Regions from separate parts of the Arthrobacter sp. P1_C12_2 genome, predicted to be linked through region 2. Evidence: riboswitches for the same ligand, from Rfam matches in the RefSeq annotation. Region 2 holds a riboswitch; each other region holds the start of a gene.
The links. Region 2 has a riboswitch for S-adenosylmethionine ahead of AC1DZQ_RS07980 (bifunctional o-acetylhomoserine/o-acetylserine sulfhydrylase). Riboswitches for the same ligand answer to the same signal wherever they lie in the genome.
Positions count from the first base shown of each region.

Region 1: linked by a shared signal. The riboswitch ahead of AC1DZQ_RS02355 (DUF1737 domain-containing protein) and the one ahead of AC1DZQ_RS07980 (bifunctional o-acetylhomoserine/o-acetylserine sulfhydrylase) in region 2 are both predicted to bind S-adenosylmethionine.
Region 3: linked by a shared signal. The riboswitch ahead of AC1DZQ_RS09070 (aminotransferase class V-fold PLP-dependent enzyme) and the one ahead of AC1DZQ_RS07980 (bifunctional o-acetylhomoserine/o-acetylserine sulfhydrylase) in region 2 are both predicted to bind S-adenosylmethionine.

Region 1 covers NZ_JBFUAF010000001.1:498,882-506,019, forward strand. Annotated here, with positions in the region: gene AC1DZQ_RS02345 (aminodeoxychorismate lyase) at 69-1,037, shown strand; gene AC1DZQ_RS02350 (ATP-grasp domain-containing protein) at 1,048-2,004, opposite strand; SAM riboswitch class IV at 2,367-2,481, shown strand; gene AC1DZQ_RS02355 (DUF1737 domain-containing protein) at 2,509-2,826, shown strand; gene AC1DZQ_RS02360 (rhodanese-like domain-containing protein) at 2,823-3,236, shown strand; gene AC1DZQ_RS02365 (O-succinylhomoserine sulfhydrylase) at 3,237-4,445, shown strand; gene AC1DZQ_RS02370 (glutamate--cysteine ligase 2) at 4,504-5,688, opposite strand; gene AC1DZQ_RS02375 (UDP-N-acetylglucosamine 1-carboxyvinyltransferase) at 5,825-7,138, opposite strand, start outside.
Region 2 covers NZ_JBFUAF010000005.1:205,396-212,533, forward strand. Annotated here, with positions in the region: gene metX (homoserine O-acetyltransferase MetX) at 1-168, opposite strand, end outside; SAM riboswitch class IV at 180-295, opposite strand; gene AC1DZQ_RS07980 (bifunctional o-acetylhomoserine/o-acetylserine sulfhydrylase) at 443-1,759, opposite strand; SAM riboswitch class IV at 1,822-1,937, opposite strand; gene AC1DZQ_RS07985 (VOC family protein) at 2,108-2,746, shown strand; gene AC1DZQ_RS07990 (CPBP family intramembrane glutamic endopeptidase) at 2,871-3,638, opposite strand; gene AC1DZQ_RS07995 (histidine phosphatase family protein) at 3,738-4,418, shown strand; gene hutI (imidazolonepropionase) at 4,450-5,667, opposite strand; gene AC1DZQ_RS08005 (NAD(P)/FAD-dependent oxidoreductase) at 5,679-6,812, opposite strand; gene AC1DZQ_RS08010 (hypothetical protein) at 6,811-6,954, shown strand; gene AC1DZQ_RS08015 (hypothetical protein) at 6,972-7,138, opposite strand, start outside.
Region 3 covers NZ_JBFUAF010000006.1:206,587-213,724, forward strand. Annotated here, with positions in the region: gene AC1DZQ_RS09065 (class I SAM-dependent methyltransferase) at 1-726, opposite strand, end outside; gene AC1DZQ_RS09070 (aminotransferase class V-fold PLP-dependent enzyme) at 811-2,265, opposite strand; SAM riboswitch class IV at 2,300-2,413, opposite strand; gene AC1DZQ_RS09075 (glutamyl-tRNA reductase) at 2,490-3,905, opposite strand; gene hisN (histidinol-phosphatase) at 4,008-4,820, opposite strand; gene rsgA (ribosome small subunit-dependent GTPase A) at 4,897-6,012, opposite strand; gene aroA (3-phosphoshikimate 1-carboxyvinyltransferase) at 5,996-7,138, opposite strand, start outside.

The DNA of each region.
Region 1 (7,138 bases), on a different contig from region 2:
CGCGGAACAGTTCCGGAACGGGCAGTGTGCAAATCCTATCCCGGGACCCCCGAGACTAAGCTGTAACCATGACCCCTCCTGCCTCTGTTCCTGCGCCCGCGACCGTGCTGGTCTTCCTCGACCCGGCGTTCGACGGCGGCCGCGTTGCCGACGCGTCGCAGCCGCAACTGATGGCCACCGACCTTGGCGCCACCCGCGGTGACGGCGTCTTCGAATCGCTGCTCGCCGTCGGCGGCCGGCCCCGCAAGATCCAGGCGCACCTGACCCGGCTGGCCGGCTCGGCCCGGCTGCTGGAGCTGGACATCCCGGCCGAGGACGCGTGGCGGCGGGCGGTGGAAACCGCGATCCGCGAGTTCCGGGTGGAGGAACCCGCCGCGGCCGCAACGGGCGGCCCGGACCAGGACGAGGTTGTGGTGAAGCTCATTGTCACCCGCGGGCCCGAGGGCGCGGCGGCCCCGACGTGCTGGGTCCAGGCTTCCGCCCCAGCGGCCGCGGGCCGCCGGCAGCGCGAGACCGGGATTGACGTCATCCTGCTGGACCGCGGCTACGACAGTGAAGTCGGCGAGCGCGCCCCCTGGCTCCTGCTCGGCGCCAAGACCCTTTCCTACGCCGTAAACATGGCGGCGCTGCGCTACGCCCACCGGCAGGGCGCCGACGACGTCATCTTCACGTCCGCGGACGGCCGGGTCCTGGAGGGACCGACGTCGACCGTTCTGCTGGCCCACCTGGAAACCTCGGACGACGGCGCCGGCGGCATCCGCACAATCCGGCGGCTCATCACGCCCCAGCTGGACAGCGGCATCCTGCCCGGCACTTCTCAGGGCGCCCTGTTCACCGCCGCCAAGGCTGCCGGCTGGGAGCTGGGCTACGGCCCGCTTGAGCCGAAGGACCTGCTGGACGCCGACGCGGTCTGGCTGATCTCCAGCATCCGGCTCCTGGCCCCCGTGAACCACATCGACGGCCAGGAAATCGGCACCCCGGAACTGCGACGCCAGCTCACGGCCGAACTCAACACCCTCTTCGCCACTATCGAATAGCAACGCGGGCTCACCCCAGGGCGTCCGCGGGAACTGCGGGGCACCGGCGGAAGGAGGCCGGGTTGAACGCTGGGAGCATGAAGGTTGCCAGCACGGCGTCGAGCATTTCCGGGGCCCACGTGCTGTTCTCCCCGAGGGTCGCGCAGACACCCAGCACCACTGGCGTCCCGTCCGCGCGGCGGCGGATCTGGACCTGGACCGGCCCGGTCAGCCCGAGCGTACGGACGGCGGCCAGGCCCAGCTTGCGCACGTCTCCGGCCTGGTTCGCCGGCACCCTGCGGCTGACCTCGTCGCTGCCGGCGCGTCCATACGGAGTCCTGGTCTTTTCGAGGACCACCGCCACCGGGGCCATCGCGTTGCGCGCCGGGGTGCCGAACACCAGGCACACGTAGTCGGCGCCCGGGATAAACTCCTGGACCACTTGCCCCGCCGGCATGTTCTTCCAGCTGACGGCAGCGGTGCCGGCCAGCAGGTGAATACCATGGGAGCCTTTGAAGGCCCGCGGCTTGACCACCACGGGGCCGCTGAGGCCGGCGAGGGATGCCGGTGCGGCGGCGAGGTCGCCCGGAACCGCGAACCGGGGCACCGGAATGCCGGCTGCCTCCAACGCCCAAGTGGTGAACAGGTGGTCGTTGGCGAGGGCCACCGCGGCGGGGTCGCCCACGATGATTCGCACGTCCTGGGCGAATCCGGCGCGGGCCGCTGCCAGGACCGGGAGTTCCACGGTGAGGGTCGGAATGATGACATTGATGGCCTCGCGGTCCACCAGCCGGCGCAGATCTAGGACCATATCCGGGTCCGTCGCCGGCAGGAGCCTGACCGCGGCGGCGGCGGAAGCCTCCCCGGCCTGGCGGGCTTCGGCGCGGGCGTCGGAGCCGAGGTACGGGAGGCCGCGGGCCTCGAGCTGGGCCGCGACGGTCCGTCCGGCGGCGCTGGCCATCCCGGTAACGAGTATGCGCGGGCCCACAATTGCTCCATTCCGCCGTCACCGGCCGGGCCGCGGTTGCGGCTCCGACGGTTCCAGCCAACGATGCTCAGACAAAACTTGTTGACGGACAGACGAGTCGGTTTCACGGGCCGCCCGATTCACGGACTGCGCGAATCACCCTGCAGCTCCGGCCGACACGTCCGACCTATCCCCCAGTAGACGGCGAAACGTCCCGGCAGGCACGAGTGGACAGTACCCGAAACTGGAGCGCGCCACTACTCGTCCGGGGCACGCCGCACGCCGGCGACACCAGGCTGCGCCAGTCAGAGGGGGCGGTCCGGTTACGGAACATGACGACGGCGGCGGTGCGGGCCGGCGTCGTAGGTGTTACGTTTTTGGGGAGTAATGAGAACCGGTGCCAAGCCCTGACTGGCCGGTCGGCAACCCTCCCTTTCGCGGCGGGGTGCCTCAGGTGAATACTCGGCATATCGACCATTCGAGCTGCAAGCGTGAAAGAGGAGATCCGTCGTGCCCGACACGTCAATACCCACAACAGCCGCCAGTACAGCCCCCGGCACAGCCCCCAGCGCGCCGACTGCCGGCGAGGAAAGGCTGGCCTACCGCCTGTTCACCGGCGCGGATGACCGCGCCTTTTGTGAGCGGGTGTCGGCCGCCCTGGCCGAGGGCTATGTGCTGCACGGAAGCCCCGCCGCAAGCTTCAACGGCAGCACCGTGATCGTGGCGCAGGCGCTGGTCCTGCCGGCCGCGATTGCCAGTGCGGACGCCGCCGTGGCCAATGCCGTTGATGAGCTCGACGCCGACGAGTTTGGCGCCGATGAGGCATTCGCGGGCCACGCATGAGCTACGCCGGAGACCTCAGCCCGAATGAGGCGTGGGCCAAGCTGGAGGCGGGAGCCGTCCTGGTGGATGTCCGGACCGAGGGCGAATGGGCCCACATCGGCATCCCGGACACCGCGGGCGAAGGGCGCAAGGATCCGCTCTTCATCCAGTGGAACCTCGCCGGCGGCACGTCGAACCCGCACTTCGTGGAACAGCTAAGACAGCAGGCGCCGGAGGACACGGCCGTCGAGCTGGTGTTCCTTTGCCGCTCCGGTGCCCGGTCGATCGCCGCCGCGACGGCCGCGACGGGCGCCGGCTACACCTCGTACAACGTTCTTGAGGGCTTCGAAGGCGAGACCGACCGCTTTGGCGAACGCACCGTCAACGGCTGGAAGAACCGCGGCCTGCCCACCAACCTCGGAAAGATTTAAGTGACTTTCAATCCCGACGCCGCCGGCTGGGCGGCCGACACCCAGGCTGTCCGTGGCGGCCTGGACCGCACCGGCTTCCAGGAAACCACCGAGCCGATCTTCCTCAACTCCGGTTTCGTCTACGAGTCCGCGGCCGCCGCCGAGCGCGCCTTCACCGGGGAAGATGAGCGATTCGTCTACTCCCGCTACGGGAACCCGTCCGTCGCCACCTTCCAGGAACGGCTCCGGCTGCTCGAGGGAACCGAGGCGTGTTTTGCGACGGCGTCCGGCATGTCCGCCGTCTTCACCGCCCTGGGCGCGCTGTTGGCGGCCGGCGACCGGGTGGTCGCGGCCCGCTCGCTGTTCGGCTCGTGCTTCGTGATCCTCAACGAGATCCTGCCGCGCTGGGGTGTCGAGGCGGTCTTTGTTGACGGCCCGGACCTGGAGCAGTGGCAGTCCGCACTGTCCGAGCCGACCACGGCGGTGTTCTTCGAGTCGCCGTCGAACCCGATGCAGGAAATCGTGGACATCGCGGCCGTGAGCAAACTGGCACATGCGGCCGGCGCCACGGTGGTGGTCGACAACGTCTTCGCCACGCCGCTGCTGCAGCGCTGCGGCGACCTCGGCGCGGACGTGATCGTCTACTCCGGCACCAAGCACATCGACGGCCAGGGCCGGGTCCTGGGCGGGGCCATCCTGGGCACCAAGGAATTCATCGACGGGCCCGTCAAGCAGCTCATGCGGCACACGGGTCCGGCGCTGTCGGCGTTCAACGCCTGGGTGCTCACCAAGGGCCTGGAGACCATGGCCCTGCGCGTCAACCATTCCTCGGCCTCCGCACTGCGGCTGGCCGAATGGCTCGAAGGACAGCCTGCGGTCAGCTGGGTGAAGTACCCGCTGCTGCCGTCCCACCCGCAGTACCGGCTCGCCGCGAAGCAGATGAAGGCCGGCGGGACCGTGCTCACCCTGGAACTGCAGCCCGCCCCGGGCCGCACGGCGAAGGAGGCCGCGTTCGCGCTCCTGGACGCGCTGCGGATCATCGACATCTCCAACAACCTCGGCGATGCCAAGACGCTCATCACGCACCCGGCCACCACCACGCACCGCGCGATGGGCCCGGAAGGCCGCGCGGCGATCGGGCTCAGCGACGGCGTGATCCGGCTTTCGGTGGGCCTGGAGGACGTCGAGGACCTGATCCGCGACCTCGGCCAGGCGCTCAAACAGGTCTAGGGCCGCCGGCTCCGGCTCCCGTTCCTGCTTCGGCGCCCGTTCCTGCCCCGGCCCCGAGTCAGGCCGGGCGCAACCGCCCCAGCGGCGAACGGTTGTCGGCAGGTCCCTCGGCGATGGCCCCCTGGGTGGTCAGTTCGATGGCCCGTTCGACGACGGCGGGCAGCCCGCCGGCCCGGAACGGGCCGCGCTGCAGCTGCGAACCGGTGCCCTCCGCCAGGATCCGCTCGACGCCCTCGCGCGCCAGCTCCAGTTCGCCCTGCTCCTCAAGCACCGGGGCCACGAAGTCCACGAGCGCCCTGACCACGTCCGCGGCCGGTGCAGGGGTGAAGGTTCCGAAGTCCAGGAGCTCCCCGCGCAGTCCGCAGTTGCTGGCCTGCCAGGCGGCCATCCGCAGCAGCAGGGTGGGCACCGGGGCGGGATCGACGCCGTCGTTCCACTCCCGCGCCGCCGATTCCACGAGGGCGCGCACCAGCACGGCAATCAGGGCAGCATCCTCGGCCCGCAGGCAGACATCCGCGACCCGGATCTCCACGGTGGGATGCTGGCGGCACAGCCGCGCGTCGAAATACACCATCCCCTCATCCATCAGGACGCCGCTTTCCACCAGCCGGGTGATCACGCGGCGGTAGACGGGCAGGCTGCCAAAGATCATCGTGGGACCCGATCCCGGCCAGCGGTTCCACGCCTGCGTGCGGTAGCTTTCAAATCCGGTCTCGGCCCCGTTCCAGTACGGGGAATTCGCGCTGAGTGCTATCAGCACAGCGAGCTTGTCGCGGATCCGGTCCATCACGGCGACGCCCTCCTCCGGGGACTCCACAAACGTGTGGACGTGGAGGCCGCAGGTCAGCTGGTTCCGGACGGTGAGCCCGAAGCGTTGCTGCATGGTCATGTAGCGCGGATTCGGGGTCAGGTGCGTGGCGGAGCCCTGGGGCGAGGTGGCCAATGCTGCGACGCGCCCGCCGTGCGCCCGGGCGGCCTGGTCCGCCAGGGCCCGGCCACGCCTGAGCTGCCGGAGCAGTTCCGTGTACTCCAGGCACGGATGCGTCTGGGTCTCGATCTGTTCGAGCTTGAGCTCGTAGCTGAAGTCGGCGCCTTCGTGGACCGGATTCTGTGCTGCGAGAACCCTGGCGGCTTCCTGCTGCGGCGGGACCAGGCTCGGCAGCATGAGGTCGGCGAGGGCAAGCAGCATCCCCGATTCGGGGTCCACTATCAGCAGTTCTTCCTCCACGCCGAAGGTGCGCATGAATCTATTGTGCGTCAGGATCCGCCGAAATGCCCCACACCAACGCGTGGTCAGGCCGCGCCCATGCCGCCCCTTCGGACGGACGCGATCTGACCGGCGCGATCTGACCGGCGCGTTGCTGGGGCTCAGTCTGGGATTAGTCCTGGAAGTACTCGATCTTGGCGCCGATGGTGTTGAGCCGCTCGGCCAGGTCCTCATAGCCGCGCTCAATGACATAGATGTTCCGCAGCTCCGAGACGCCGCGGGCCGCCAGCATGGCCAGCAGCAGGCAGGCGGCGGGACGGAGGGCCGGCGGGCAGCCGACCTCGGCCGCACGCCACTTGCTGGGCCCGTTGACGTAGATGCGGTGCGGATCGAGCAGTTGCACCTGGGCGCCGAGCTTGTTGAGCTCGGTCAGGTAGATGGCCCGGTTCTCGTAGACCCAGTCGTGGATCATGGTCTGGCCGTGGGCGTTGGCGGCGATCACCGCAAAAAAGGGCAGGTTGTCGATGTTCAGGCCGGGGAACGGCATGGGGTGGATCTTGTCCTCCGGCGCCTGCAGCACCGAAGGCTTGGTGGTGACGTCCACCAGGCGGGTGCGGCCGTTGCGGGCAAAGTACTCTCCGGAGACCTCGAGCCGCTGGCCCATCTGCTCGAGCGTGGCGAGTTCGATTTCCATGAACTCGATCGGGACGCGGCGGATGGTGACTTCCGAGTTGGTCACGATGCCGGCGGTGATGAGGCTCATCGCCTCGATCGGGTCCTCGGACGGGAAGTATTCGATGTCGGCATCGATCGAGGGGCGGCCGGTGATCTTCAGCGTGGTGGTGCCAACCCCCGCGATGTCCACGCCGAGCATCTGCAGGTAGAAGCAGAGATCCTGCACCATGTAGTTGGGGCTGGCGTTGCGGATGATGGTGGTGCCACGGCGGTGGGCTGCGGCCATAATGGCGTTCTCGGTGACAGTGTCGCCGCGTTCGCTCAGCACGAAGGAGCGGTCGTGACCGTCCGACGGCGGCGCCTGCACCGCATAGAATCCGGACTTCGCCTCCACGCTGAGGCCGAACTGGCGCAGTGCCTGCATGTGCGGCTGCACGGTGCGGGTGCCGAGGTCGCAGCCGCCGGCGTAGGGCAGCCGGTAGGTGTCGGCCTCGTCCAGCAGCGGGCCCAGCAGCATGATGACGCTGCGGGTCCGGCGGGCGGCCTCGACGTCCATCGATGCCAGGTCCAGGACTGCGGGGCGGCGGATCTGGAGGTCGTTCGCGTTGAGCCAAGTGCACTCGACGCCGATGCTGATCAGCACCTCCACGATCCTGTTGACTTCCTCGATCCGGGCCAGCCGGCGCAGGGTGGTGGTGCCGCGGTTGATGAGGCTGGCGCACAACAGCGCGACGCCGGCATTCTTGCTGCTGTTGACGTCCACCACACCGGCCAGCGTGCGGCCGCCCTCGACGCGGAGGTGGGTCATCTG
Region 2 (7,138 bases):
GGCGTCCGGATTCAGGGTCCCCCACGTCTCGTAGGCCAGGACCACATCCGGCAGCGGTATCCCTGATTCGAGCTGCAGGTCACCGATCCTGACGTACTGGACGGTCCCGTCCGAATGGCGGGACGGCTTGGTTTCGGGAACACCTGTGCGGGTGACGGCAATCGTCATGTGAGGACCTAACTTTGCGCTTGCCTGCCGCCAGCTGACCGGCAGGCCAGGTCTTCACCCGGGGCACCCCGCCGCAAAAGGAGGGTTGCCGGCCAGCAAGCCGGGGCTGTCACTGGCACTCATGACCTGGTACGAGTCTACGAAACAGGGTGCGGAAATCACGAAGATTGTGACTTTCATGTGACACCTCGGCCTTCTGAGAGCACTGCGGCCGGCCGCCCCGTTCAAGGGAGACCGGCCGCCGGCCGTCCGGCTTACCGGCCGTCCTGCTTACCTAGGCGCCCTTGGCCGCGCGGAATCCGGCGTCGAGGTCCGCGAGGATGTCGTCGATGTGCTCCAGTCCCACCGAAAGCCGCACCAGCCCGGGGTTCACCCCGGCGATCGCCTGCTGTTCGGGCGAGAGCTGGCTGTGGGTGGTCGACGCCGGGTGGATCACCAGGGACCGGACGTCCCCGATGTTCGCGACGTGCGAGTGCAGTTCGAGGGCATCGACGAACCGCTTGCCGGCCTCCGCTCCCCCGGCGATGTTGAACGCCACGACGGCGCCGGTCCCCTTGGGTCCGTACTTGCGGCCGCGCTCGTACCAGGGGCTGGACGGCAGCCCGGCGTAGGCGACCGATTCGACGTCGTCCCTCGCCTCCAGCCAGTGCGCCACCTGGGTGGCGTTGGCCACATGGCGTTCGACGCGCAGGCTGAGCGTTTCGATGCCCTGGGCGATGAGGAAGGCGTTGAACGGGGACACGGCGGAGCCGAGGTCGCGCAGGAGCTGGACGCGGGCCTTGAGGATGTAGGAAAGGTTCGCGCCCAGAGCGCCGTCCGCTCCGAGGTCGCGGGCGTAGACCAGGCCGTTGTAGGTGGGGTCCGGGGTGTTGAAGCCGGGGAACCGCTCCGGGTCCTTGCCGAAGTCGAACTTGCCGGAGTCCACGATCACGCCGGCGATTGCGGCGCCGTGCCCGCCGAGGTACTTGGTGGCGGAATGGACCACGATGTCCGCGCCCCATTCGATCGGCCGGATCAGGTAGGGGGTGGAGAGCGTGTTGTCGACGATCAGCGGCACGCCGGCCTCGTGCGCCACGCGGGAGATGCCCTCGATGTCCAGCACGTCCTGGCGGGGGTTGGAGACCACTTCGCCGAAGAACAGCTTGGTGTTGGGCTGGACGGCCTCCCGCCACTGGTCCAGGTTGTCCGGGTCCGCAACAAAGGTCACGGAGATGCCGAACTTCTTCAGCGTGTGGGCGAGCAGGTTGTACGTTCCGCCGTAGAGGCTGGGGCTGGCCACCACGTGGTCCCCGGCCTCGGCGATGTTGAGGATCGCGAAGGTCTCGGCGGCCTGGCCGGAGCTGAGCAGCAGGGCAGCGAGGCCACCCTCCAGGCTGGCCACCCGCTGTTCGACGGCGTCCTGGGTGGGGTTGCCGATCCGGGTGTAGATGGGGGCGAGCTCGGCGAGCGCGAAGCGGTTCGCGGCGCTTTCGGCGCTGGGGAACACGAACGACGTCGTCTGGTAGATGGGCAGGGACCGCGCGCCGGTGGCGCTGTCCGGCTCCTGGCCGGCGTGGATCTGGCGGGTTTCAAAGGACCAGGCGTTGGACATTGATGCTCCTCAAGGGACTGGGCACAGCACCGGCCAGGGCTCTTCGGCCCGAACCGGGACAGGCGCCGCGCTTGCCCTCCGGCGGGCGCCGGACGGCCAGGTCTTCACCCGGGGCACCCCACCGCGATACGAGGGTTGCCGGCCAGCAAGCCGGGGCTGTGTGCTGGCACTCATGACCTGGCTTCAGTGTAGGAATGGCGGCGGAGCCCTGGATAGCTTTGTGACGAAGATGAAGACGGTTGCCGTGGCGGCGCCTCCCGGGACGCCGCGCCCGCCGCGCCGGGACATCCCATGACGGTTAGGGGTGCCTAAGCTGAGAGGTCCATCACAAAGTGCCAAGATGATGGCATGCGCATGGATCACGTCTCTTACGCCTGTGAACACGATGGCTTGGCAGCCACCACTGAACGTATTGCGTCTGCCCTCGGCGTTGAAGCCGTGAAGGGTGGAGTGCACCCCCGTTTCGGGACACGCAACATGATTATCCCGCTCGCGGGACACAAGTACCTGGAAGTCGTGGAGGTCCTGAACCACCCGGCCTCAGACAAGGCCCCGTTCGGCCAGGCCGTCCGGGCGCGCTCGGAAGCCGGCGGCGGTTGGATGGGCTGGTGCGTCGAGGTTGACGATCTTGCTCCGTTCGAGGAGCGGCTCGGCCGCGCCGCAGTCAACGGCAACCGGAAGTTTCCCGACGGCCGCGAACTGGTCTGGAAGCAGATCGGCATTCTGGGGCTCATCGCCGACCCCCAGGTGCCGTACATGCTCAAGTGGGAGGGTGACCCGGAACTGCACCCGTCCAACGCCTACGCGAGCGATGTCAAGATGTCGGCACTGACCATTGCCGGTTCTGCAGCGCGCGTCACGGAGTGGCTGGGCGAACCGGTTGAAAAGCCGCTGGAAGACGTCGCCGTGAACTGGATCGCGCCGCACGGTACTCCCGGCATCCTTTCTGTCACCTTCGAGACCGCCTCCGGAGCGGTCACGATCTAACGCTCCACCTGCCCCACGCTTCGGCCGCCATCTCTTAGGTGCCAACGATGTCACCTAGGAGACGGCGGCCGAGATCATTTAAGGCCGGCCTAGGCGGGCCGGACCAGGAACTCAGCCCAGGAACTCAGCCAAGGCCCACGGCCTTGCCGAACAGGCTGAACCCCACGAACGCCACGGTGTCCAGGATGGCGTGCGCGATCACTAGCGGCATCACCCGTTTGGTCCGGATGTAGAACAGCGCGAAGATGACGCCCATTATCGCGTTGCCGATAAATGGGCCGAACCCCTGGTACAGGTGGTAGCTGCCGCGGAGCAGGGCGCTGGCGATGATTGCCGCCGGCACGCTCCAGCCCAGTTTCCCGAGCCTGTCCAGCAGGTACGCCACCACAATTACTTCCTCGACCACCGCGTGCCGGATCGCGGACAGGACCAGTACCGGCACGGTCCACCAGTACGCGTCCAGGGCGCTGGGGATGATCGACGTCGTGATCCCCAGCGCCCGGCCGGCGGCGTAGAGCCCGAGGGATGGAATGCCGATGAGTGCGGCGAGCCCCAGCCCCTGCAGGAGGTCCTTGCCGGGCCGGGCGAAGTCGAAGCCGATCTTATGGAACGCCGAGGTTCCGCGCTCTCCGGCCGGCCAGTGTTCGGTGAGGAAGTAGATCACGAGGGCCACCGGGACCAGGGCGAAGAAGATGTCCAGCATCTGGTAGGTGAGGTCGAAGTATTCGCGCGGGCTCTGCGAACGGTTCAGCGTGGATGTCCCCTGGGCCAGCGGTGCCGTGGTCATCTTGTCCAGCAACTGCACCAGGGAGTAGACCGCGGACTGCCCCAGAGACAACCCCAGGACAATCAACATTTCGAACCGCAGCCGACGGCGGGAGGGAACCAACATGTTTCTATCTTGCCTGCAGTTGCCGATAGTTTGCTGGTGCCCGGGGGCGCCGGCCGCGCCGGCACCCCCGGGTTTTTGGGAGCCCTATGCTTGGGGACTATGAGTGCGCCCCGGAAAATCATCATGATCCGGCACGGCCAGTCTGCCGCCAATGCCGACACCTCGATCTACAACCGTGTTCCGGACTACCGGATCCCGTTGACGCCGCTGGGCCTGGAGCAGGCCACCGCGGCCGGGGAGGAGGTCCGGCGCCAGCTGGACGGGCGCCCGGTGTGCGTCTACGTCTCCCCGTACCTGCGCGCCTACCAGACCCTGGAGGCGTTGAACCTCGGCCCGCTCGTGGAGCGGGTGATCGAGGAACCGCGCCTGCGCGAACAGGACTGGGCCAACTTTCAGATCGCCGGCGACATTGAGGACCAGAAGGAGCTCCGCAACGCGTACGGGCACTTCTTCTACCGCTTCCGCGAGGGCGAGTCCGGTTCCGATGTGTACGACCGGATTTCCTCCTTCATGGAAACCCTGCACCGGCACTGGTCCAAGCCCAGCTATGCCCCGAACGCGCTGTTCGTGACGCACGGACTGACCATGCGGCTGTTCTGCATGCGCTGGTTCCACTGGTCGGTGGAATATTTCGAGTCCTTGAACAACCCGGAGAACGCCGAGGTCCGCACCCTGCTGCGCACCCCGCACGGGAAGTACGAGCTCGACAAGCCCTTCACGCAGTGGGAGAAGAGGCGCGTGGACGAGACAGTCCTCGATGCACCTCCCATGGTGTTCTAGCCGGCTGCAGCCGGATCAGCGAGCCGCCTGGCTAACGGACGGGCTGCGCTGCGCCGGCCCGCCACACCGCGTGCGTCAAGGGGATGCCGGGCCGGTAGGCCAGGTGCGTGGCGGAAGGCGCGTTGAGCAGGTGCAGGTCCGCGCGGTGCCCGACGGCGATCGAACCCACCGCGCGTTCGCCGTCGACGTCGTTTCCGGCCTCCCGCCCCAGGGCCAGCGCGCCGCCGTAAGTCGCGGCGCGCACCGCCTCATGGACGCTGAGCCGCATCTGCAGCACGGCGGTGGTGACGCAGAACGCCATGGAGCTCGTGTAGGACGTGCCGGGGTTGCAGTTGGACGCCAGCGCCAGCTGCACGCCGGCGTCGAGCAGTTCCCGGCCCGGGGCCAGCGGCTGCCGAGTGGAAAGATCACAGGCCGGCAGGCACGTGGCGACCGTGCCCCGCGTGCCGCTGCCGCCGGCGGCGTCCCAGCCGGACCAGCTGGTGGCGAGGGCATCGACGTCCGCGGCCGAGAGGTAGTTCACGTGGTCCACGCTCGCGGCGCCGAATTCGACGGCCAGCCGGACGCCGGGGCCCTCGCCGAGCTGGTTGCCGTGGACGCGCAGCCCCAGCCCGGCGTCCTTGCAGGCCTGCAGGACCCGGCGGGACTGGTCCTCGTTGAAAGCGCCCTGCTCGCAAAAGACGTCGGCCCAGCGGACGTAGGGCAGGACTGCGCTGAGCATCGGTCCGCAGACAAGCTCCGTGTACTCCTCCGCGTCCATCCCGGCGGGCACGAGGTGCGCGCCCAGGTAGGTCACCTCGTCCGCCACGGTGGAGGCGATGCGGGCGCTGCGGGCCTCGTTCTCGAGGTCCAGGCCGTAGCCTGTTTTGGTCTCCAGGTAGGTGGTGCCCTGCGAGACGGCCTCCGCGACGCGGCCCATCGCCAGCCGGGTCAGGTCGAAGTCGCTCGTGCTCCGGGTGGCGCCGGTGGTGACGGCGATCCCGCCGGCGCTGTAACTCTGCCCCGCCATCCGGGCCTCGAACTCGGCCGTGCGGTCCCCCGCGAAGATCAGGTGGGTGTGCGAATCGACCCAGCCCGGCAGGAGCGCCCGGCCGCCGGCGTCCACTCTTTCGTCCGCGGCCGGGGCGTCGGCTGCGGGACCGAGCCAGGAAATCCGTTCCCCCTCGATCACCACTGCCGCGTCGCGGAGGACGCGGTGTTCCGCGTCCTGGGTCATCAGTTCGGCGATGTTGGTGATGAGGGTACTCATGGATCCATTCTTCAGCGCCGGATGGACCAGCGGGTCGCGGCCAGCGCCTCCGCTGTCCGGGATGCCGGACTAGCGTCCCGAGCCGGGGGCACAGACGGGGCCAGCGCTGCGGACCCCTGACCGGCCAGGATCAGACCGGCGGCCAGCTCCGCGATGCCGGAGGAGGTCTGGAAGCCGTACCCGCCCTGACCGGCGAGCCAGAAGAATCCGGTGGCCTCGGCGTCGAACCCCATCACAGGGACGCCGTCGGCGGCCTCCGTCCGCAGCCCCGTCCAGGCCGTGCGGACGCCCCGGATCCCGAGCGTCGTGATCGTGTTGAGCCGGGCGATGAGCCGTTCGACGTCGCCGGAGTATGGCCGGGCGTCCTCGGGCCCGCTCGGCACGTGCTCGGCGGGCGAGATCAGGACCTGGCCGTTATCGGGCCGGAAGTAGAAGCTGTCATCGGCCGCCGCCACCATCGGGCAGGCCTCCGGGAGCGGATTCTCGACGTCGACGATCGCCGCGGTGCGCCGGTACGGCTGCAGGCCGAGCTTCTCGACGCCGCTGAGGACGGCGAGCTCGTCGGCCCAGGCACCGGCGGCGTTGACCACGACGGCGGACTGGAAGCCTTCCTGTCCGGCGCCCAGTTCCCAGCCGGTGCCGAGCCGCTGGGCCGAATGGACCCTGGCGCCGGTGATGATGTCCACACCTCCCGCCTCGGCACGGCGCCGGTGGTCCTCGAGCAGCACGGGGGCGTTGCAGGCGAAGGATCCGGTGTCCAGGCCAGCGGCGCTGAAGGAGTCCGGGACCAGGGCCGGGCAGAGGTCCAGGGCCTCGGCGTGGGTGATCGGGTGCATGTGGCCGCTGGCCTCCGCCCGGACGGTGGCCTCGTCACCGATCAGCATGAAGCTGCGCGGGGTGAGCACCGGCTCCGGACGTTCGGCGTCCTGGGCGGCGATGAGGTCCAGCGTCCGGACGGTCAGTTCCTGGACCACAGGCGGGCCGTAGCTGGGAATCAGTTGCCGGGCCGAGCGGGCTGAGGTGTGGTAGGCCAGGGTCTGCTCGGCTTCGATCAGGGCCACGCTGCAGTGCCCGGCCAGTGTGGAGGCAAGGGACAGGCCGGCGATACCGCCGCCGACAATTACGACATCGTAATGAGCTGACATGGTCCCATCCTTGCAGATTGTCCCGTCACGCCGCGCCGAAACCTGCGCCCGTGCGGCCGGCGTCGAGGTGAACTTCTCCGGAGAGCACTGGTCCGTGGGTGGAATCACTCTGGCGGACTCCGGTCAGAACGAATCGGTCTAAGCCGCACACGCCCCGACTCATTCCGGCGCCGGGGAGCCGGTAATGAGGTCGAGGATTCTTCGGAGTGAATCGGGCCTGCCGGCCACTTCGATGTCCTCTTTGTCGGTGGTGAGCCGGATGGCCTGGAAGCCTTGATGGGTGATGTATTTCTGCTCCTTCCGGTCGATTTTCCGGGGCTCAGTGG
Region 3 (7,138 bases), on a different contig from region 2:
CAGGTGCTCGTGCAGGTACCAGTCGAGGTTGGCCGAGACTTTGGCCCGGGTGGTATCCGATGCCGCGAGGTAGTAGCTGCGGGACTTGGTCAGCTCCTGGATGTCCTCCGTGGTGACGGAATCCTCCCACCGCGTCAGGTGGCTCTCCAGTCCGGTGAACTCGGGGCCCACGGGCGGGCGGAAGTGTGGTTTGTGGACGTCCCCGGCGTGCATGATCCGGGAGAGCCGGTGCACCCAGGGCACACTGGTGTCCAGCTGGTTCCAGATCAGGCCCAGCACGCCGTGTGGCCGCAGGATCCGGGCAATCTCGGTGCTGGCCAGGTGGGGGTCGCACCAGTGCCACGCTTGGGCGACCGTGACCAGGTCGAAGGACTCCGGCTCGAGACCGGTGTTCTCGGCGCTGCCCTCGATGGCGGTGACGGCCGGCAGGGTCCGGCGCAACTGCTCGAGCATGTCGGCAGAGGGGTCAACGGCGACCGTGCCCAGTCCGCGCTCTGCCAGAAGCGCAGTGAACTTGCCGGTGCCGGCGCCAATGTCGGCGGCGTCCCTGGCCCCTGCCGGGACCAGCCAGTGGGCCGACTCCTGCGGATAGCCGGGGCGGACGCGTTCATAGTGCTCCCCGCCGTCCTGGAAGCTTTGCCCGAGTTCCTGGCGCCGCTCACTGTGCAGCTTGGGTCCACTGTGCAGCTTGGTTCCGCTGTGGAGCCTGGGGCCGGCGCTTGCCACGTGCGATCTCCTTCGGGAAGGTCCTGCTTGTTTTTTCAGATACCTTTCGAATTTACCGCACCCGCGCCGGGTCCCGATCCTGCCCTAGTCGAGGGTGCAGGGCGCAGCGCCGGCGGTGCCGGGGGTGTTCGGCGCCCAGTGGGGGTAGCTGCGGGTATCGTTGGCCGGAACCCAGCGGCCGGCGTCCACCACGTAGTCCCAGCCGAGTCCGTTCTGCCGCAGCTGCTGCAGGCCGGCCAACAGCCGCTCGGCATCCTCCAGCCGTGAGCCGAGGCCGAAGCTGGCCCGCAGGGAGCCGGCGGGCAGGCCGAGCCGCTTGAGCAGCGGGTGGGCGCAGAAGCGGCCGTCGCGCAGGCCAATGCCGTGTTCGGCCGACAGGTAGGCGGCCACCAGCCCGGCGTCGTAGCCTTCCACGGAAAAGTTCACGACGCCGATCGTGCCGGTGCCCGGCTGATCGCCTCCGGAGGAAGAAGCGGGGGACGAATCGGCAAAAATCCGGTGCACGGTTACTCCCTCGATGCCCTGGAGGCCTTCGACCAGGAAGGACCGGATGGCGTCCTCGTGAGCCTGCCACTGCTCCGGGTCCAGGGCTGCGATGACCTGGGTGGCACGGGCGAGGGCTGCCGCGCCGAGGACGTTCGGGGAGCCGCCCTCGTGCCGGGCGGGTCCGGTGGTCCAGCTGACGGAGTCGAGCCGGGCGTCGCTGACCGCGCCGCCGCCGGCCAGGTGCGGGGTGCCGGCGTCGAGCCAGTCCGTCCGCCCCACCAGCACGCCGGCGCCGAACGGGGCGTACAGCTTGTGCCCCGAGAAGGCGAGGTAGTCGACGTCGTCCGCGGCGATGGCGATCCGCCGGTGCGGGGCCAGCTGCGCGGCGTCGACAATGATCCTGGCGCCGTACTCGTGCGCCAGTGCGGCCAGGGTCCGGATCGGCAGGATCTCCCCGGTGACATTGGAGGCGCCGGTGACGGCCAGCAGGCTCACGCCGCCGCGCGCGAGCTCGTCCCGCAGCCGGTCCACGGTGGCCGCGAGGGTGGGGGCGGCCACGACGCTGCGGTGCGGGACGTTCTGCCAGGGCAGGAGGTTGGCGTGGTGCTCGATGTCGAGGTAGAGGACCTCGCCCGCGGGCCGCCCGTCGCGCAGCGGCAGGCAGCCGGCCAGCAGGTTCAGGGAATCGGTGGTGTTGCGGGTGAAGATCACGGAATCGTCCGGCCGGCCGCCCACGAAGTCCCGCACGATGTCCCGGGCGTTCTCGTAGACGGAGGTGCTGATCTGCGATGCGTAGCCGGCGCCGCGGTGCACGCTTGCGTAGTACGGCAGGATTTCGTTCAGGTAGGCCGAGACCACGGACAGGGCCGGGGCAGAGGCGCCGTAGTCGAGGTTGGCGTAGCGGGCGTGGCCGCCGGTGATCAGCGGGGCCTGGATTTCGGCCCCGGTGACGGCGGCCAGCGGGCGGGCCGCGAGGGCGAGGCGGCCAGCAGCCTGCCGCGGATCGGCGGCGGCGTGGAATTTGGGGGCGACGGGGAAAATGGCAGTTGTCATGGGACCTCACTCGAACAGGACCCCACACCGTGGGAATCCGCGCTTGCCGGGTCCGTTCCGGACCGGCCAGGTCGTCACCCGGGGCACCCCACCGCGACTGGAGGGTTGCCGGCCAGCAAACCGGGGTTTAGCGCTGGCACTCGTGACCTGCATCGAGCGTAGGACATTCGCGCGGCCGCGGAAAAGGCGGCCGCCGATTGTGAAGCGGATTGTTACGGACAGGGCTACGAAGCAGCCGGAGCGACCGGGACTGCTTCCAAGGACGCCGTCTCTTCCCAGGGCGGCCGCTTCTGTCCTGCCAGATTGCCGATCCGGGGGTTCCTGTCGCCGGTGAGCTGAACGCTGAGGCCGAACAGGACTTCCAGTGCGGCCGCGTAGTCGTGCTGGCGGCCGTCCGCGGCCAGTTCCCGGGCGCGGACGGTTGGGGTGTGAAGCAGTCGGCGGACAATTCGACGCATCGCGAGGTTCACATCCTGCGCCTGGGCGCCGCACCCGTGTTGCTTCATGACACGCTCCATTTCAGCCTCGAGGACCTGGTGGACGTGCCGGCGCAGGGCCACGATGGCGGCGTCGACTACGCGCAGCTCCTCTTGTTTTTCGAAGCTGCGCGCCGCCTGCCGGACCAGGGCACCGGCGAGGCGGAGCGCCTCGGCATCCGCCGGCGGAGCCGCGAAACGCACTGAATCCAGGGTGATCAGTTCGACGCCTGGCAGATCCGCCACCCGGGGGTCGAAATCACGGCTGGGGGCGAGATCGATGACGGTGAGGGCACGGCCCGAGTCATCCCTCCAACCGGCCAGTTCGGCGGCACTTATGCGCGTCTCAGTGCCGCTGCAGCCAATGATGATGTCTGCCCGGGCTATGGCGGCAGGCAGCTCGCGTGCGGTCAGCGCCGTGCCACCCCTGCTCGCCACAAACGCGTCTGCGCGGCCGGATTGGGAGAAGACGGAAATGGTTGGGCATCGTCTGCTCCTGAGGATCTCCGCGACGCAGGCGGCATAGGAACCGGTGCCGAAGAGGACCACGGAAGCATCTGCCAGGGACGGGTGCTCTGATCCAGCGGCTGCCAGTTCGAGGGCCACACAGGCTATGGACCTGCTGGAGCCGCCGAGCGCAGTCCGCGCCCCCACGTCCCTGCCCGTGCGGGACGCCTCCTGAAACAGCCGGACTAAAAGCCCGCTCGCGGTGCCTGCAGCTTGTGCTGCAGCGAGGGCGCGGCGGACCTGGCCGGCGACTTGACGCTCACCCACCACAACGGAGTCCAGGCCGGCTGCAACGGCGAAGAGATGCTCTGCGGCCGAGGCTCCAGACGCGTGCTCGAACAGGGAGGCGAGCCGGGCCACGGGCAGGCGCGTGCAGAGGCGGACAGAACCGAGGGCCTCGGAGCAGACGGCTTCAATATGTTCCCTGGACGCCACCTCGCAGTAGATTTCGAGCCGGCTGCATGTGGACACGACCACGGACCCGGACACGGCGGAACTGCTGGCGAGCAGATGCTGGCCCAGCTCCGAGGAAACAGCCTGGAGCAGGGTGGCGGACTCAATGTCCAGATCCCGGTACTTCGCCACGAGCACCAGCAGAACGGGGCCGACGTCGGGGTCGCGGGATTCGGGATCCGCGGGTTGAACCGATCCAGACATGGCCGCCCTCCTGCCACTCGCTGCCCACTCCACGCCCTGACCGGCAGCGAAGGTTGGGGACAGCGTCGTACAGAGGCCCTTGGGAATTCTTGAGGGTGGGGCCTAGAGGAGGTCGTCGAGTCCGGGGTTGAGCCGCTTGAGGACTTCCGAGTGGAGGATCGAATTGGTGGCCAGGGCGTTGCCGCCGAAGGGCCCGTCCTCGCCCTCGAGCGAGGTGAAACGGCCGCCGGCCTCGGTCACGATCGGCACCAGGGCGGCCATGTCATAGAGGTTCAGCTCGGGTTCGCAGGCGATGTCCACGGCACCCTCGGCCACGAGGCAGTACGACCAGAAGTCACCGTAGGCGCGGGTCCGCCATACTTCCTCGGTCAGGCCCAGGAATTCGTCCAGGTTCCCGCGTTCCTTCCAGCCGCCAAGGCTGGAGTAGGACAGCGAGGCGTCCTCAAGATTGGAGACGTTGGAAACCTTCAGCCGCGTGGCGGCGGCGAGCGAGCGGCCGGTGTAGGCGCCCGCACCCTTGGCGGCCCACCAGCGCTTGCCCAGTGCCGGCGCGCTGACGACGCCGACCACCGGCTCGCCCTCATCGACGAGGGCGATCAGGGTGGCCCAGACCGGGACGCCGCGGACAAAGTTCTTGGTGCCGTCGATCGGGTCGATGACCCAGCGGCGGGAACCGTGGCCCGAGCTGCCGAATTCTTCGCCCAGGACCGCGTCGCGCGGACGTGACCGGGAGAGCTGGCCGCGGATGGCCTCTTCCGCGGACTTGTCGGCATCGGTGACGGGTGTGAGGTCCGGCTTCGTCTCGATCCGGAGGTCGAGCGCCTTGAAGCGGCTCATGGTCTGGGAATCGACCGAATCTGCCAGGACATGGGCAAGGCGCAGGTCATCGTTGTAGCTCGAAGCGGGTTGGCTCATGGTTCCAAACTACCGTCAAACCGGGCTGCCGGACGGGAGGCTGCGGCCCGGCGCCGCGGCCCTGTTGCCGGTCCGGCTAGGAGACGGTGCCCAGTTCCTTGGTTTCCTGTGCTTCCATCCGCGGGTCCGTGCCCAGCAGCCGGCGCAGGGACGCGAGCCTGGCCGGTCCCGAGGGTCCCGCGTGACCGGCCGCAACCCACTTGTCGACGCCGCAGTTGACGGCGGTGGCGTCATGCTTGCAGCCGCGTTCGCAGTCATCGGTGCCCGGTTCCAGGTCCGGGAAGGAACGGAGGATCCGGTCCGGGTCCACATGGGCCAGCCCGAAGGACCGGATGCCGGGGGTGTCGATGATCCAGCTGCCGGCCGGGGCATCGTTGACCTTGAGGGCCAGTGCCGAGGAGGACGTGTGGCGGCCGCGGCCGGTGACCGCGTTGACGCCTCCCGTGGCCCGCTCGGCCCCGGTCAGGGCGTTGACCATAGTGGACTTGCCGACGCCGGAATGGCCCAGCATCACGGTGACCTTGCCGTCGAGGTAGTCGCGCAGCTGGGACACCGCGTCCTTGTCGAGCCGGGCGGAGAGCCCGTCGTCGGAGCGGGCGTCGATGCCGGAAGCGGCGGAGTCAGCGGTCTTGGAGATGATGACGGGGAAATCGAGGTGTTGGTAGTTGGCCAGCAGCTCGGCTGGATCCTTGACGTCGGCCTTGGTGACGAGCAGCAGCGGCTCAATGCCGGCGTCGTACGCGGCCACCAGAGCGCGGTCGATGAAACCGGTCCGCGGCTCGGGATTTGCGGCGGCGACCACCACCACCAGCTGGTCGGCGTTGGCCACGACGGCGCGCTCGATCGGGTCCGTGTCGTCGGCGCTGCGGCGCAGGAGCGTCTTGCGGTCCTGGATCTTGACCAGCCGCGCGAGGGTGTCGGGCTCGCCGGTGACGTCCCCGACCAAGGAGACAAAGTCGCCGGCAACCACGGGATTGCGGCGCAGCTCCCGGGCCCGCGCCGCGATGATCTTGCGTTCGTCGGGGGTCCCTTCGCCGACGACGGCGGTGTAGCGGCCGCGGTCAACGGTGATGATGCGTCCGGTGACGGCCTCGTCGTAACTGGGCCGGTCCTTGGTGCGGGGGCGGGTGCCCTTCTTGTTGGGGCGGATCCGGACGTCGGACTCGTCCCAAGAATCAGTGCTGCGTGCCACCGGCAGTGTCCTCATCTGTGGCAGGTCCCTGCGCCAGCATGGCTTCCCAGAGCTGCGGGAAGTCGGGCATAGTTTTGGCTGTGGTTGCGATGTCCTCGACCTCCACGCCGGGTACGGCAAGGCCGAGGATTGCGCCGGCGGTTGCCATGCGGTGGTCCGCGTAGCTGTGCACGACGCCGCCGTGCAGCTCGGCCGGGCGGATGATAAGGCCGTCGGCGGTCTCTTCGGCGTCGCCGCCGAGGCGGTTGATTTCAGCCACGAGGGCCGCGAGCCGGTCCGTTTCGTGGCCGCGGAGGTGGGCGATGCCGCTCAGCCGTGAGGGGCCGGCGGCGAGGGCGCAAAGCGCCGCCACGGTGGGGGCGAGCTCGCTGGTTTCGTCGAAGTCGCCGCCCTTGATTTCCGGCCCGCCGCTGACGGTCAGGGTGCCGCCGTCCACTGTCACGGTCGCGCCCATGGCGGTCAGGATGCCGCGCCAGAGATCACCGACCTGGGTGGTTTCCGCGGGCCAGTTCGGGATCCGCACGGTGCCGCCGGTGGCGAGGGCAGCCGCGAGGAAGGGTCCGGCGTTGGAAAGGTCCTGCTCGATCCGCTGGTCGAAGGCGCGGATCGGACCGGGGGAGACGACCCAGTGGTTCGGCACCGAGTCATCGACCGTCACACCCACGCCGCGGAGCACGGCCACGGTCATGTTGATGTGGTCCAGGCTCGGCACCGGTTTGCCGGCGTGCTCCAAGTGGAGTCCCTCGGTGAACCGGGCTCCGGCCAGCAGCAGGGCGGAGACGAACTGGGATGATGCGCTGGCGTCGATGATCAGGTGGCCGCCGCGCACTTCGCCCGTGCCGTGGACGGTGAACGGCAACGATGACGCCGGACCGCCGTCGGGTGCGTTCACTGCCACGCCCAGCCCGGCCAGGGCCTCGATGATGGTGCCCATGGGGCGCTTGCGGGCGTGCGGGTCGCCGTCGAAACGGGACTCACCGCGGCGCAGCGCTGCCACCGGAGGCACAAAGCGCATGACCGTGCCGGCCAGGCCGCAGTCAATCGCGGTGTCCGCCGCGGCGGCGTCCATGCTGATCGGGACGATTTCCAGGTCGGGGCCGAAGGCGCCGTCGCCGGGGACCTCCGT